Regions from separate parts of the Vibrio lentus genome, predicted to be linked through region 2. Evidence: predicted binding sites of a transcription regulator. Region 2 holds the regulator's gene; each other region holds the start of a gene.
The links. The regulator MetJ, encoded in region 2, represses methionine synthesis genes. The targets are predictions, from matches to a motif close to TTAGACNTNTANANGTCTAA.
Positions count from the first base shown of each region.

Region 1: metE (5-methyltetrahydropteroyltriglutamate--homocysteine S-methyltransferase) is a predicted target of MetJ. The motif match lies at 2,365-2,384, and genes of this name have one in related genera.
Region 3: metK (methionine adenosyltransferase) is a predicted target of MetJ. The motif match lies at 2,056-2,075, and genes of this name have one in related genera.

Region 1 is NZ_JAUFQE010000002.1:1,725,542-1,730,525, reverse strand. Features, by position in the region: gene QWZ07_RS16140 (HI_1241 family integral membrane domain) at 213-893, shown strand; gene QWZ07_RS16135 (DUF4250 domain-containing protein) at 1,026-1,226, shown strand; gene QWZ07_RS16130 (LysR substrate-binding domain-containing protein) at 1,382-2,293, opposite strand; gene metE (5-methyltetrahydropteroyltriglutamate--homocysteine S-methyltransferase) at 2,572-4,920, shown strand.
Region 2 is NZ_JAUFQE010000002.1:2,783,755-2,788,738, forward strand. Features, by position in the region: gene QWZ07_RS21015 (bifunctional aspartate kinase/homoserine dehydrogenase II) at 1-651, opposite strand, end outside; gene QWZ07_RS21020 (O-succinylhomoserine (thiol)-lyase) at 654-1,835, opposite strand; gene metJ (met regulon transcriptional regulator MetJ) at 2,044-2,364, shown strand; gene QWZ07_RS21030 (malic enzyme-like NAD(P)-binding protein) at 2,543-3,832, opposite strand; gene rpmE (50S ribosomal protein L31) at 4,168-4,386, opposite strand; gene priA (primosomal protein N') at 4,718-4,984, shown strand, end outside.
Region 3 is NZ_JAUFQE010000002.1:2,591,891-2,596,874, reverse strand. Features, by position in the region: gene QWZ07_RS19950 (DUF2189 domain-containing protein) at 1-422, opposite strand, end outside; gene metK (methionine adenosyltransferase) at 790-1,944, opposite strand; gene tkt (transketolase) at 2,322-4,316, shown strand; gene epd (erythrose-4-phosphate dehydrogenase) at 4,531-4,984, shown strand, end outside.

The DNA.
Region 1 (4,984 bases), 1.1 Mb from region 2:
GAATTATAGCGGCATGAGGCTAGACTAGCCAGTAGAACATGCCCCTGTTAGTTCTAGTGTCTTTCTAGAGTCAGTCGCTAACGTCCACCCGCCACACCATAAAACAGCATAGTAGAAGCGTTGAGTCGTGTCGCTAATTTGTGATTTTGATTAGTGTTCGGGGCAGTTTTTGATATTATTCGCGAAAATAAGTCTGAATAAGTAGATCCACAATGGTCGAATCATTATTAGTACAATTTGCTCCCATGTTATTAGGAGCCCAACTGATCTTAACTTTAATCTTAGTGAAGGGGGATATTTGCCCTGGTCAACGTGGCCGTATTCACAAGATGTTACCTGCGATTGGCGTGCTTTGGCTTGCTGTTGCTTCATTAAGAATTGAAGCGTTTCTGATCGTATTCGCTATCTTTTACTTCTATTCTCAAGTTCAAACTAAGAAGACACGTGACTCAGGCCCTATCTGGGTGATGTATCTTGCGTGTGGTTTGGCGCTGTCATACGTTGCTATCCAAGCAAGCGAACAGGTAAACCCAGTGGGTATTATCACTACTGTGTTGTTGGTGGCTTTACTGGGTGCTTCTTTCGGACATTTACTGCTGACTATCGCAAGAACGCGCTTACAAGCATTTCATCGCGTTCTGCCTGTTGTGGGCGTATTAAGTGGCATGCTGGTGGTGTTGGCGACAGTGATTAACGTTTATTCACTGTCTGAAGCGCAACTAGAACCTGTTATTTCAACCTTGTTGTTTAGCTTTGCTTTGCTTATCTCTTCTATCGTGGTTTGGTGTTGGCATTTGCTGTTTGTCAAAACACCTGAGAAGTTGCAGTTAACGATAGCATTGCTGATGTTGTTAGCGTCAGTGATTGGCTTAACACCGGTTTGGGCGTTGTAAGAGGTTGTCGAGCTTGCGAAACTTTTAGTCGATAAAATCCGTGCTAGCGAAAGAAGTGTGATCTGTTTTTAAGCATGCGGCTGGTAAGCGTTCTAAACTTAATTCTAATCGTGTGTTCGTTAGGAGTTCAGGATGGATTTAAGCAACGTCAAAGGTTTCGATAGCATTATCTTGCTCGGGATCGTCAACGAAAAGCTTCGTTTGGAATGCGATAGTTTTGAAGAGCTGGTCAGCATGTATGAAATGGATATAGAAAGTGTCGTCGGTAAGCTCGATATGCTTGGCTATCAATACGACCCACTGACGAATCAGTTCAAGTCTTACTCAAGATAAGCTCACAATGAGAGTTTCTTCTATCGTGAATTAACACTCATTGCCTGTTGTCGGTATTGGTAATAAAAAAGTCACAGATAACCTGTGACTTTTTTGTTTCTGGCGCATACCTATCTGGTTCAACGCATGCATAAACTAACCCAACAACGAGTCTCTTAAACGACCTCAATCCCATCTAGGTGGCTCTTACTCTGCTGTCTTGCCGTGCTAAAGAAAGCCTGCAGATAACGTTTGTCTTTCTCTGAGTTTCTTACCGCAGCAAACAATCGTCTTGAAAGTCCGTTGCCCAATGGTTTACTGGCGATTAACCCTTGTCTTGAAAACTCACTGATCGCCCAATTAGGTAAGGCTGCAACCCCTAGACCTGCTGATACCATCTGCACCAACATCAATGTGTTGTCTGCCTGTTTCCATTTTTTAGGCTCTACGCCTGCCGGCTGCAAAAAGTGCTTCACAACATCAAGACGCTGCTTTTGAACTGGATAAGAGAGCATCGTGATATCGCTAAGATCTTGCGGATCGATACTTGGCTTTTCCGCCAAAGGGGAGTTAATAGCGGTGATTAAACGCATTTCAAAATCAAAGAGCGGTTCGTAATGGACCTCTGAACGCGGCTGAATGTCTGAGGTGATCACCAAGTCCAATTCCCCAGCCATCAAAGCCGGTAAAGGTTCAAAGCCAAACCCTGACGAGAAATCTAGGGTCACGCTTGGCCAAGCAACTTGGTACTCCTTCAAAGCGGGCATTAACCATTGGAAGCAGGAGTGACATTCGATCGCCATGTGCAATCGCCCATTCACATCCTCTTTCAGGCTCGCGAGTTCGTTCTCTGCTTTGGCAATTCTTGGTTGTATCTCATCTGCGAGCTTAAGCAAGATCTCACCCTCAGAGGTGAATTTTACGGGCCTAGTTTTACGCAGGAAAAGCTGACCGCCAATACGAGCCTCAAGGTCTTTCAATTGATGCGAAAGCGCCGACTGAGTCAGGTGAAGAGAGGTTGCGGTCGCAGTCAGTGAGCCGCTGTCTCTCAAGGTGGTCAATGTTCGAAGGTGTTTAAGCTCTATCATGAGTATTCCTCATATTCCCTAAGCCAATTCAATATTTCTTAATAATCACCCTACGGTGTTTTTGCTCTCTTGTAAACGTCTAGATGTCCAGATGGATTTAAACTGTTCATCTTTGGATGATTCAAGATGAATATTATTAATAAACAAGATGAATATTTGGACGTTGTTCATAGATCGGATTAAGGCGATAGTTTAGCCATCCAGACGCCTTTGTAAAAAATGAAATCATCACAGGCAGTCTGACCGGAAATTAAAATTATCGAATAAGGAACAGACTCATGACGACAACAACGCATATTCTTGGTTACCCACGCATCGGTGAAAAACGCGAACTTAAATTTACACTAGAAAAATACTGGCGCGGTGAGATTAACCAATCAGAGCTTAAGCAGCTCGGCAGCGAGCTAAGAAAGCGTAACTGGAATGTACAAACCGACGCGAATCTTAGCTTTGCAACTGCGGGTGACTTTGCATGGTACGACCATGTTCTGACAACGACGCTACTTCTAGGCCATGTTCCCAAGCGTCATGCTGGTGGTTCTGAAGATGAAAAAGCTTTCCCAGATTTAGATACCTTGTTCCGCGTTGGTCGTGGTCAGTCTCAAGTTCAATCTACTTGCTGCGGTGGTACGCATACGTCGAATGATGTCACGAAAGACAGTTCAGCGGCTTCTGACATGACCAAGTGGTTCAACACCAATTACCACTACATTGTTCCTGAGTTCAGTAAAGATGATTCGTTTGAAGTGAGTTGGCCGCAGCTGTTTGACGAAGTGAACGAAGCGATCAAAGCAGGACACAAAGTTAAGCCTGTACTTCTTGGACCACTCTCTTACTTGTACTTAGGCAAAGAAGTAGAAGAGGACTTTGACCGCTTATCTCTACTTCCACGTCTTCTTACCGCTTACCAAGCTATTTTGGCAAAACTCGCTAAGCTGGGTGTTGAGTGGGTTCAAATCGATGAACCCATTCTCTCTCTGGAACTTGAGACTAAGTGGGTAGATTCATTCAAACTGGCTTATCAAGTGATTCAAGGCGATGTAAAACTATTGCTTACCACTTACTTTGATTCGGTGACAGACACGCTAGATAAAATCGTAGAGCTGCCCGTCAACGGCTTACACATCGACTTGGCTGCAGCACCGCAGCAACTTGATGAAGTGGTAAACAAGCTACCGGAAGATTGGGTGCTTTCTGCAGGGGCGATTAACGGTCGTAATGTGTGGCGAGCTGATTTGGCCACGCAACTGGAGCGATTACAGCCAGTGAAAGAGAAGCTAGGAGACAAACTGTGGGTGGCTAGTTCATGTTCTTTGCTGCATAGCCCGGTAGATTTGGAGTTAGAAGATTCGCTCAGCGAAGAAGTGAAGAGTTGGTTTGCTTTCGCGAAACAAAAAGTCACTGAGGTGAGTTTATTGGGGGCCGCGTTAGATGGCGATCATAATGCCATCTTAGCGTGTGAGACGTACAGCCAACCAATTGTTGCTCGTAAGAGCGCGACTCATGTGAATAAGCCTCAGGTACAAGAGCGCCTTAATACCATCACTAAAGCGTTAGCAGAGCGAAGTGCGCCTTATGCAGAACGTGCGGCGCATCAGTCTGAAGTTCTCGGCTTACCGTTGTTACCAACCACAACGATCGGTTCATTCCCACAAACAGGTGAGATCCGAGTTCAGCGTAGTGCTTACCGCACTGGTCAATTGAGTGAAGCGGAATACACCAACGCACTAAAAGGTCACATTGCGGATGCGGTCAAACGTCAGGAAGCCCTTGATTTAGATGTGCTTGTGCATGGTGAAGCTGAGCGTAATGACATGGTGGAATACTTTGCAGAAAACCTAGCCGGCTTCCAAACGACTAAGTTTGGCTGGGTACAAAGTTATGGCTCTCGCTGCGTGAAACCAGCAATCGTTGTTGCGGATATTGAGCGTGAAAAGCCGATGACGGTGGAATGGTCTACCTATGCTCAATCTCTGACTTCAAAGCAGATGAAAGGCATGCTTACAGGGCCTGTCACTATCTTATGTTGGACATTCCCGCGTGAAGATATCTCACGTAAAGAGATCACCAATCAATTGGCGTTTGCGCTGCGTGATGAAGTGTCGGATTTACAAGACGCAGGCATTAACATTATTCAAATTGATGAGCCTGCTATTCGCGAAGGCTTGCCACTGAAAAAGCGTGACCATGCCGAATATTTAGAGTGGGCAGTGGATGCTTTTAAGATTTCAGCAGCGAGTGCCAAGCCTGAGACTCAGATCCACACCCACATGTGTTACAGCGAGTTCAACGAGATCATTGATTCAGTGGCCGCGCTAGATGCCGATGTGATTACCATTGAGACTTCTCGTTCGAACATGGAACTGCTGAAAGCGTTTGAAGAGTTCAACTACCCGAATGCGATTGGCCCCGGTGTTTACGATATTCACTCGCCGAACATTCCTTCAGAAGAGTGGATTGTGGATTTACTTAAGAAAGCCGCAGAAAAAATCCCAGCAGAACGTTTGTGGGCGAACCCAGATTGTGGATTAAAGACGCGTAACTGGGCAGAGACAGAAGCCGCACTAACTAACTTAGTTTCGGCGACTAAGACACTGCCTAAAGAGTGGGAAGCCTCAGAAGCTTGAGCATAACTAATACTAGGGTTTGATTACCCGCTAATCCACGATGAACTACAAAAAAGGCCTCGCA
Region 2 (4,984 bases):
ACGTTCAACTTCAGCCAAAGCACCAATCACAGTTGCTGAGTAATCCGAGCCGTTACGACCGAGTAGAACCGTTTCACCTTCAGTGTTTTGAGCCATAAAGCCCGTAATCACCACACGACAATGCGCATGCTGCGCTAGAGCTTCCTTAATCAGAGGATACGAGCGAGCACGGTCAACTTCAGGCTGAGCCCCCGCTTCTGCACGCAAAAAGGCACGAGCGTCTTGAGCAACCGCTTGTAAGTCATGCTGGCACAACAAAGTCGCCAACAAACGTGAAGACCAAATCTCGCCATGACCCAGCACTTGCGCTTTTTGTGCTTCGCTCAAGGGAGCAGTGAGCTCACCCAAAGCGGTAAATTCTTGTTGGATGGTTGCCGTTAGTTGAGAAGCGGCTTCGCCTTCAAGCAGTGCTTCAATCAGTTCAAGCTGGAACTGACGAAGGGTTTGTAGGCATTCATGAGCAATGCGGCCATCTTTGTCGAGCGCTTCAACAAACTCAATCAAACGGTTGGTTGTTTTACCCGCTGCTGATACAACGACTAAATCCGTTGCTGATGAGTATTCTCTAAGAATGTTGACCACGCGTTGGTAACATTCAGGATTCGCTAAACTGCTGCCACCAAATTTATGTAGCTGGCGAAAGGTTGCCATTATTAACCCTCCCCTTCAGCGATAAAGCGTTGCGTTCTTTCGAAAGCTTGCTTGAGATCGTCGATGAGGTCTTCTGCATCTTCAAGACCAACAGAAAGGCGCAGTAGTTGTTGAGAAACACCCGCTTCTGCTAGAGCTTCTTCGCCCATCGCACGGTGAGTCATCGACGCAGGGTGACAAATCAAGCTTTCAACACCACCCAGTGATTCAGCCAAAGAAAATAGCTCTAACTTATCGACAAAATATTTAAGTGCTTCAAAAGAGCCCGCAAACTCAAAGCTCAGCATGGAACCAAAGCCCAACTGCTGTTTCTTCGCGATCTCGTGACCCGGATGTTCAGGAAGGCTTGGGTGGTAAATTGTACCCACCAGATCTTGTTGTTGCAGAGCCGTCAGAATTTCACGTGAGCTTTCTTCGTGAACACGCATACGCGCACCTAGCGTACGAATACCACGTAGAGTCATATAGCTATCAAATGGTGTGCCGGTTGCACCAATACAGTTGCCCCACCATGCTAACTCTTCAGCGTGTTCTTCAGTTTTCGTGACCACAACGCCACCAATAACATCTGAGTGTCCATTGATGTACTTGGTGGTTGAGTGGATAACAAAATCAGCACCCAGCTCTAAAGGCTTTTGGAACACAGGCGTCAAAAACGTGTTGTCGACAGCAACCAGAGCACCCACTTCTTTCGCTTTGCGGCAAGTTTCTGCAATATCAACCACACGAACCAATGGATTCGATGGTGTTTCAATTAAGATCAACTTTGGCTTAAGCGCGATCGCTGCATCCAGCGCGGCTTGATCCGATTGATCAACAAACAGAACTTTGAAGTCACCTTTAAGTGAGCGTGTATTAAACAGACGGTAAGTGCCGCCGTAGCAGTCGTGCGGTGCGATAATAAGATCATCGCCACCTAAGAAAGCAGAAACCCATAAGTTAAGTGCCGAAGTACCACAGTTAGTGACAACCGCGCCTTTACCAGACTCAAGTTCAAACAGTGCCGTTTCTAATAAACCACGGTTTGGGTTACCAGAGCGGGTATAATCATACTTTGGCACTTCACCAAAAGCGGGAAACCCATAGTTAGTCGAAAGATAAATAGGTGGGACAACGGCATGGTGTTGCGTGTCTGACTCGATGCCAGTACGTACTGCGATGGTTGCTGGCTTCCGGCTGCTCATAGGTGCTTCCTTACAAGTTTTGCGTCTGAGAATCACAGCTGCTTGTCGGCATTTTGCGGCTGTGTTAGATATATGTTATTCACTTTACTTTCATAAACGTGAGACGTCAACACTTCTAGACGTCCATATGTCTTTGCTTATGGCAGTAAATCCCGCTAAAATCACCACTATTAATTTATTCTAACAACTAAAGTGATGAAGGTACGCAATGGCCGACTGGAATGGTGAATACATAAGCCCATATGCTGAGCATGGAAAGAAAAGCGAACAAGTAAAGAAAATTACAGTTTCTATCCCTCTAAAAGTGTTAAAGGTTCTTACTGACGAGCGTACTCGCCGCCAGATTAATAACCTACGCCATGCAACAAACAGTGAGCTACTGTGCGAAGCCTTTCTACATGCGTACACAGGCCAACCACTACCAACGGATGAAGACCTTCGTAAAGACCGTCCAGACGATATCCCTACTGAAGTGAAAAAACTGATGACAGAGATGGGTATCGAGTTCGAAGCGTTTGACGAAGAATAAAAACAACTCAGTCACTGCCTTCAATATTGATTCGCGATAACTGAACCCTATTTGTCACATCAACCACTATGCCCTCTATGACTGCGCAGTGAATGATAGACATAAAAAAACCGACTCCTAATGGGTCGGTTTTTTATTATTCTTTTTCGCTCAATAGAGCGACCGCTATAATAAGCTATTAAGCCATATAGTTAGCAGGCATCTCAATACGAGCAACGCCAGACTCAACCGCCGCTTCCGCAACAGCTTTTGCAACGCGAGGAAGTAGACGTGGGTCCATTGGCTTAGGAATGATGTAACCTGTACCAAACTCCAATGCAGTCTCACCCGCAGCGGCTAGAACTTCAGCTGGAACTTCTTCTTTTGCTAACTCACGAATCGCCTTAACTGCAGCTAGCTTCATCTCATCATTGATTTCGCTTGCACGCACATCGAGTGCACCACGGAAAATGAATGGGAAACAAAGTACGTTGTTTACTTGGTTAGGGTAATCACTACGGCCTGTACCCATAATTAGGTCAGAACGAACCTCGTGAGCAAGCTCAGGCTTGATCTCTGGATCTGGGTTTGAACATGCAAACACGACTGGCTTATCAGCCATCAGCGTTAGTGCTTCAGCTGGTAATAGGTTAGGACCCGATACACCCAAGAACAGATCAGCGCCTTCGATAACATCTTCAAGTGTGCGCTTATCAGTGTTGTTTGCGAACAACGCTTTGTATTCGTTTAGGTCATCACGACGAGTGTGGATCACACCTTTACGGTCAAGCATGTAGATCTTCTCGCGCTGAGCGCCACACTTAATCAGTAGCTCCATACATGCTACAGCCGCTGCGCCAGCACCTAAACAAACGATCTTACACTCTTCAAGTTTCTTACCCTGAAGTTCGATCGCGTTCAGCATACCCGCTGCCGTTACAATCGCAGTACCGTGTTGGTCATCGTGGAATACAGGTACATCACAACGCTCGATCAGGCGACGTTCAATCTCAAAACAATCTGGTGCTTTGATGTCTTCTAGGTTAATACCACCGAATGTATCTGCGATATTCGCAACCGTATCAACGAACTCATCGATTGTGCGGTGTTTTACTTCAATATCGATAGAATCTAAACCAGCAAAACGCTTAAACAGTAGCGCTTTACCTTCCATTACAGGTTTAGAAGCAATAGGACCAAGGTTACCTAGGCCAAGAATCGCAGTACCGTTAGAGATAACAGCAACCATGTTGCCCTTACCTGTGTATTTATAGACGTTATCAACGTTCTGTGCGATCTCGCGAACAGGCTCAGCCACGCCTGGGCTGTATGCAAGTGCTAGATCTTCTGCAGAGTTTGCAGGCTTCGTCAGTGCTACGGCAATTTTGCCTGGAATTGGGAACTCATGATAATCAAGAGCTTGCTGACGGAATCGTTCTTGAGGCGATAATTCTTGAGAGGATTGATCTTGGCGGCTGTCTTCAGACATAGGTGTAGGTTCCTAGGATATTATTATTTGGGGGATCTTGTTCATGTTAATAGATGTACTTCAAAGTTCCTAGGTGGTTAAAGCCTCTGTCTCATTAAAAAACGAGATTTCACTACTAATAAGACCAGTGAGCAGTTGAAATTACTATCGCTTGTTGAACTTTCGAGCGGATTTCTAGGGAGGAGTAATTCAGGGGGAAAGTGTTGGAGCTAAACTCAAATCGACAGCCTATCGTCGAGATAAGCGAAGAGTGTTATTAAAGTCAGGGGTTTCTCAAATTTCAGGCAACAAAAAAGGACACCGAAGTGTCCTTTTTCATGTCTAAATAGCGAGAATTACTTCTTGCTAGAAAGAGCACCGAAACGCTTGTTAAAGCGATCTACACGGCCGCCTGTATCTACGATACGTTGCTTACCAGTGTAGAATGGGTGACATTTGTCACATACGTCTAGGTGAATACCATCTTTACCTAGAGTAGAGTTGAATTCGAATGTGTTGCCGCAAGAACAAGTTGCTGTTACTGCTTTGTATTCTGGGTGGATTCCAGCTTTCATGGGATAACCTCAATTAGGCCGTGTCGCCATCCGATTCTAAGCCGGACACCACACGTTGTTAAAAAATAAAATAAAGACACCGCAGCATCACTAAAAAGCGATAAAGCCATACCTTTAAGGCGCAGTATAGTAATGAATCTGTGAGGTAGGATCAACTGATTTGATACATTTTTCACCAACACAGTCCTTAAACCCTCTATTAAGCGTTATTTTCTGGCTCCAGTAGCATTCAAGCCTCAAGTAAGCTCTGTCATCTAAACTGCTCCTCGAATTTAACGCCCTTATCCATTAGACTGTTCGCTCTCGTCAACTCAGATAAAGCCGTCCCTTTATGCGTCCAATGATTGCCCGTGTGGCACTGCCTGTTCCACTCGACAAGCAGTTCGATTACAAGATTCCTAGCCACCTATTTCCGATTATTGGCGGTCGAGTTTCTGTGCCTTTTGGACGACAAACCTTAACCGGTATCGTGACGGCTCTGGTTAACGAATCAGAATTCGATCTCGACAAGCTCAAACCTATTAAAGCCTTATTAGACAACCAACCCGTTTGGCCTGAATCGGTCTACTCACTCTTGGTATGGTGCAGTCAATTCTAT
Region 3 (4,984 bases), 190 kb from region 2:
AATATCATCGCGACCATTAATACAATCGCAAACGCCCATTGGTGGGTTGAGTTCCGTGTGATGGCTTTCATCGAGTGCAGTAGGCTAGCGTTGTGCCCCTTTTCTCTTTCCCAGGCTGCGTCATACAGGCCTAAGGCAAGAAACGGCCCTATTAGCATGTACACAATCAAGCTTGGCATAACGACCAAATGTGTTCCTTGCCATTGGACAAGTTGAACAATTGCGATGGCCGCACCCATAAAGCACAAACCGTAAAATGCGCTGATTAATGGCATTCTCACTAAGTCATGCAGTGCAAGCGATAACCAATGGAATGGGGCGGATATGCTTACTTGGTTACAAGGAATAGTGCGAGCATAATCCTGATCGCTGACCTTGTGTTTCTTATCGTTCAGTTCGGATGGGTGTACAGTACGAGGCATATATCCCCCTAGTTAAATAACGTCCTAGTTATAGTTCCATAAAGCTCAGTATTGCGATCATATGAGGATTATGGTGTTGAGCTAAAATGCTCTTTTTCGTCCCAGTTATTGTTCTAGCGTGCATTTAACGAGAGCTATCAGACTGAATTACTTTGAGTTAAATGTGAGCTTGATCGCCTAGGAGTTACCTTAACTATTGTCAGTAGTGTTCGAAAACACAAATTATCGGTGGGTTTTTATACTAAGTGGTTAACGGTAAAGAAGACTTGGGCAGGGTGTTCTAGCAAGGAAAGGTTTGGTAAGTGCATAAAAATAAAGCCCTTACTAAGCAGTAAGGGCTTTAAAGAAACAAATCGCAGTGGCTAAATTATTTTAGGCCAGCGAAGTCCGCAAGGATTGCTGCTTTGTCAGTCGCTTCCCAAGGGAACTCTTCACGACCGAAGTGGCCGTATGCAGCAGTCTGCTTGTAGATAGGCTGAAGAAGGTTCAGCATCTCTTGAAGACCGTATGGACGTAGGTCGAAGTTTTGACGAACTGCTTCAATGATGATTTCGTGAGCTACTTTCTCAGTACCAAACGTTTCAACCATGATAGATGTTGGATCTGCAACACCGATAGCGTAAGACAATTGAATCTCACAACGGTCAGCCATACCAGCAGCAACGATGTTTTTCGCAACGTAACGAGCTGCGTAAGCTGCAGAACGGTCAACTTTTGATGGATCTTTACCAGAGAATGCACCGCCACCGTGACGAGCTGCGCCGCCGTAGGTATCAACGATGATCTTACGACCGGTTAGACCACAGTCACCCATTGGGCCACCGATTACGAAACGGCCGGTTGGGTTGATGAAGAAGTTAGTGTCTTTGTTGATCCACTCAGCAGGAAGTACTGGCTTGATGATCTCTTCCATTACCGCTTCACGTAGGTCAGGTGTTGTTACTGAATCACAGTGTTGAGTTGAAAGAACCACTGCGTCGATACCAACAATCTTACCTTGGTCGTATTGGAACGTAACTTGAGATTTCGCATCTGGGCGAAGGAAGTCAAGCTTGCCGCTCTTACGTACTTCAGCTTGCTTCTTAACAAGAAGGTGAGAATAAGTAATTGGAGCTGGCATTAGGATTGGTGTTTCGTTAGTCGCGTAACCAAACATGATACCTTGGTCGCCTGCGCCTTGATCTTTAGGATCGGCTTTATCAACACCTTGGTTGATGTCTGGAGACTGCTTACCAATTGTGTTTAGTACTGCACAAGAGTCAGCGTCAAAGCCCATATCAGAATGAACGTAACCAATTTCACGAACTGTTTCACGAGTGATTTCTTCGATATCAACCCATGCAGACGTTGTTACTTCACCGCCAACCATAACCATGCCGGTTTTTACGTAAGTCTCACAAGCAACACGTGCTTTTGGATCTTGTTCCAAGATGGCATCAAGAACAGCATCAGAGATTTGGTCTGCAATTTTATCTGGATGGCCTTCTGAAACAGATTCAGAAGTGAATAGGTGCTTAGCCATGAGAGCTCCACTTTTAGTTTAGTTTTTAGTTGCAAATAGTTAAATGCAAATAATTTTAGGCGTCGCAAGCTAGGAAGCGCCGCCATTAAATACAGTATATTTTGTAGGTGTTTCTACATCTAGACGGCTATTCTAAATTCCAGCGGTCGAATTACAAGCTCTTTTTTATGATATGTCATAACTAAACGTTTGCGTATCGGTCGAGATAACGCATTGCTAAGTGATGTAAATGTTCGAAAATTGCGAAAAGTGACCGTTAAAATGCCAGTAAAACGTTTGCAGTCGCTAAAGTCGTTTGAGAGAATACCCGCGCTAATAAAAATGAAAACTTTAGCATCAATCTCTTTTTTAAATCGCTTATGTACTCAGGAGCAGACATGCCTTCTCGTAAAGATCTAGCCAATGCAATTCGCGCACTTAGCATGGATGGCGTTCAACAAGCAAATTCAGGCCACCCTGGCGCACCTATGGGTATGGCTGACATCGCTGAAGTTCTTTGGCGTGGTCACTTGAACCACAACCCAGCAAACCCAGAGTGGGCTGACCGAGACCGTTTTATTCTGTCTAACGGCCATGGTTCAATGTTGATTTACTCTCTGCTTCATCTTGCAGGTTACGAGCTTTCAATTGAAGACCTGAAAAACTTCCGTCAACTGCACTCTAAGACTCCAGGTCACCCAGAGTACGGTTACGCTCCTGGTATCGAAACAACGACGGGTCCTCTAGGCCAAGGCATCACCAATGCTGTTGGTATGGCGATGGCTGAAAAATCATTGGCTGCACAGTTCAACAAAGAAGGCCACGACATCGTCGATCACTTCACTTATGCGTTCATGGGTGATGGTTGTCTGATGGAAGGTATTTCTCACGAAGCATGTTCTCTAGCGGGTACGCTAGGTCTTGGTAAGCTGGTTGCTTTCTGGGATGACAACGGCATCTCTATCGATGGCGAAGTTGAAGGTTGGTTCTCTGACGATACACCTAAGCGTTTTGAAGCTTACGGCTGGCACGTAATCCCAGCAGTTGATGGTCACGACGCTGACGCTATCAATGCTGCTATTGAAGCAGCTAAAGCGGATCCTCGTCCAACACTTATCTGTACTAAAACTATCATCGGTTTTGGTTCTCCAAACAAAGCGGGTACGCACGACTGTCACGGTGCTCCACTAGGCGCTGATGAAATTACAGCAACTAAAGCGGCACTTGGTTGGGAACACGGTCCTTTCGAAATTCCAGCTGATATCGCAGCTGAGTGGAATGCGAAAGAAGCAGGCGCAGCGAAAGAAGCAGCGTGGAATGCTAAGTTTGACGCATACGCAGCGGCTCACCCTGAGCTAGCAGCAGAATTCAAACGTCGTACAAACGGCGAACTACCAGCTGAGTGGGAAGAGAAAGCAAACGCAATCATTGCTGACCTTCAAGCTAACCCAGCTAACATCGCTTCACGTAAAGCGTCTCAAAATGCTCTAGAAGCGTTCGGTGCTATGCTACCTGAATTCATGGGCGGCTCTGCTGACCTTGCGCCTTCTAACCTGACTATGTGGTCTGGCTCTAAGTCGCTTGAAACAAATGACTTTTCTGGTAACTACATCCACTACGGTGTACGTGAATTCGGTATGACGGCTATTATGAACGGTATCGCTCTGCACGGTGGTTTCGTACCATACGGCGCGACGTTCCTAATGTTTATGGAATACGCACGTAACGCAATGCGTATGGCTGCTCTGATGAAAATTCAGAACATCCAAGTTTACACGCACGATTCGATCGGCCTAGGCGAAGATGGTCCTACTCACCAACCGGTTGAACAGATCGCATCTCTACGTCTAACTCCAAACATGAGCACATGGCGTCCATGTGACCAAGTTGAGTCTGCTGTTGCTTGGAAACTGGCAATCGAACGTAAAGATGGTCCTTCTGCACTTATCTTCTCTCGTCAAAACCTTGCACAACAAGATCGTGACGCTGAGCAAGTGGCAAACATCGCTAAGGGTGGTTACATCCTGAAAGATTGCGAAGGCAAACCAGAGCTTATCCTTATCGCGACTGGTTCTGAAGTTGAACTAGCGGTTAGCGCTGCTGCTGAACTAACAGCTGAAGGCAAGAAAGTACGCGTAGTTTCTATGCCTGCAACTGACGCATTCGACAAGCAAGACGCGCAGTACCGTGAGTCTGTACTTCCATCTGACGTTACAGCTCGTATCGCTGTTGAAGCTGGCATTGCTGACTTCTGGTACAAGTACGTTGGCTTCGGTGGCAAGATCATTGGTATGACAACGTTCGGCGAATCTGCACCAGCAGGCGAGCTGTTCAAGATGTTCGGTTTCACTACTGAAAACGTAGTAAATACAGCGAAAGAGCTTTTAGCTTAATCATTGATTGCTAGCCTAGTGTTAACAGTAAAATGAAAGAAAAAACCGAGCGTAGAGCTCGGTTTTTTGTATCTGGGATTTGTTTTCTCCTAGACTAATCCTTACAAGCAGCAGATCAATCTGTCATGAGTAAACTGAGTTATTCAAGTAATGCCTTTTAGGTAGGATTCAGTTATCATCTGTTGCACGAAATTTTGGTTAGATGTACGGAACTATGCTAAAAGTCGCGATAAACGGATTTGGACGAATAGGGCGTAATGTATTACGCGCTGTCTATGAAAGTGGCAAAAGCCAACAAATCAAAGTAGTAGCTGTCAATGAGCTTGCTCAGCCAGACGCTATGGCTCACCTATTGCAATACGACACCAGTCACGGCCGCTTCGGCAAGAAAATCTCTAATGATCAAGAGCACATCTATGTTCATCATGGCGTTGGTGCTGAAGACAAAGGAGAGTTCGATACGATTCGTATCTTACACCTTGCTGATATTGAGTTGTTGCCTTGGCGTGACCTTGAGGTTGATATTGTTCTCGATTGTACTGGCGTTTACGGTTGCCGTGATGACGGCCTAGCGCACATTGCTGCTGGGGCGAAAAAGGTGCTGTTTTCACATCCTGGTGCTAACGATCTGGATAACACCATTATTTACGGTGTGAATCACGACACTA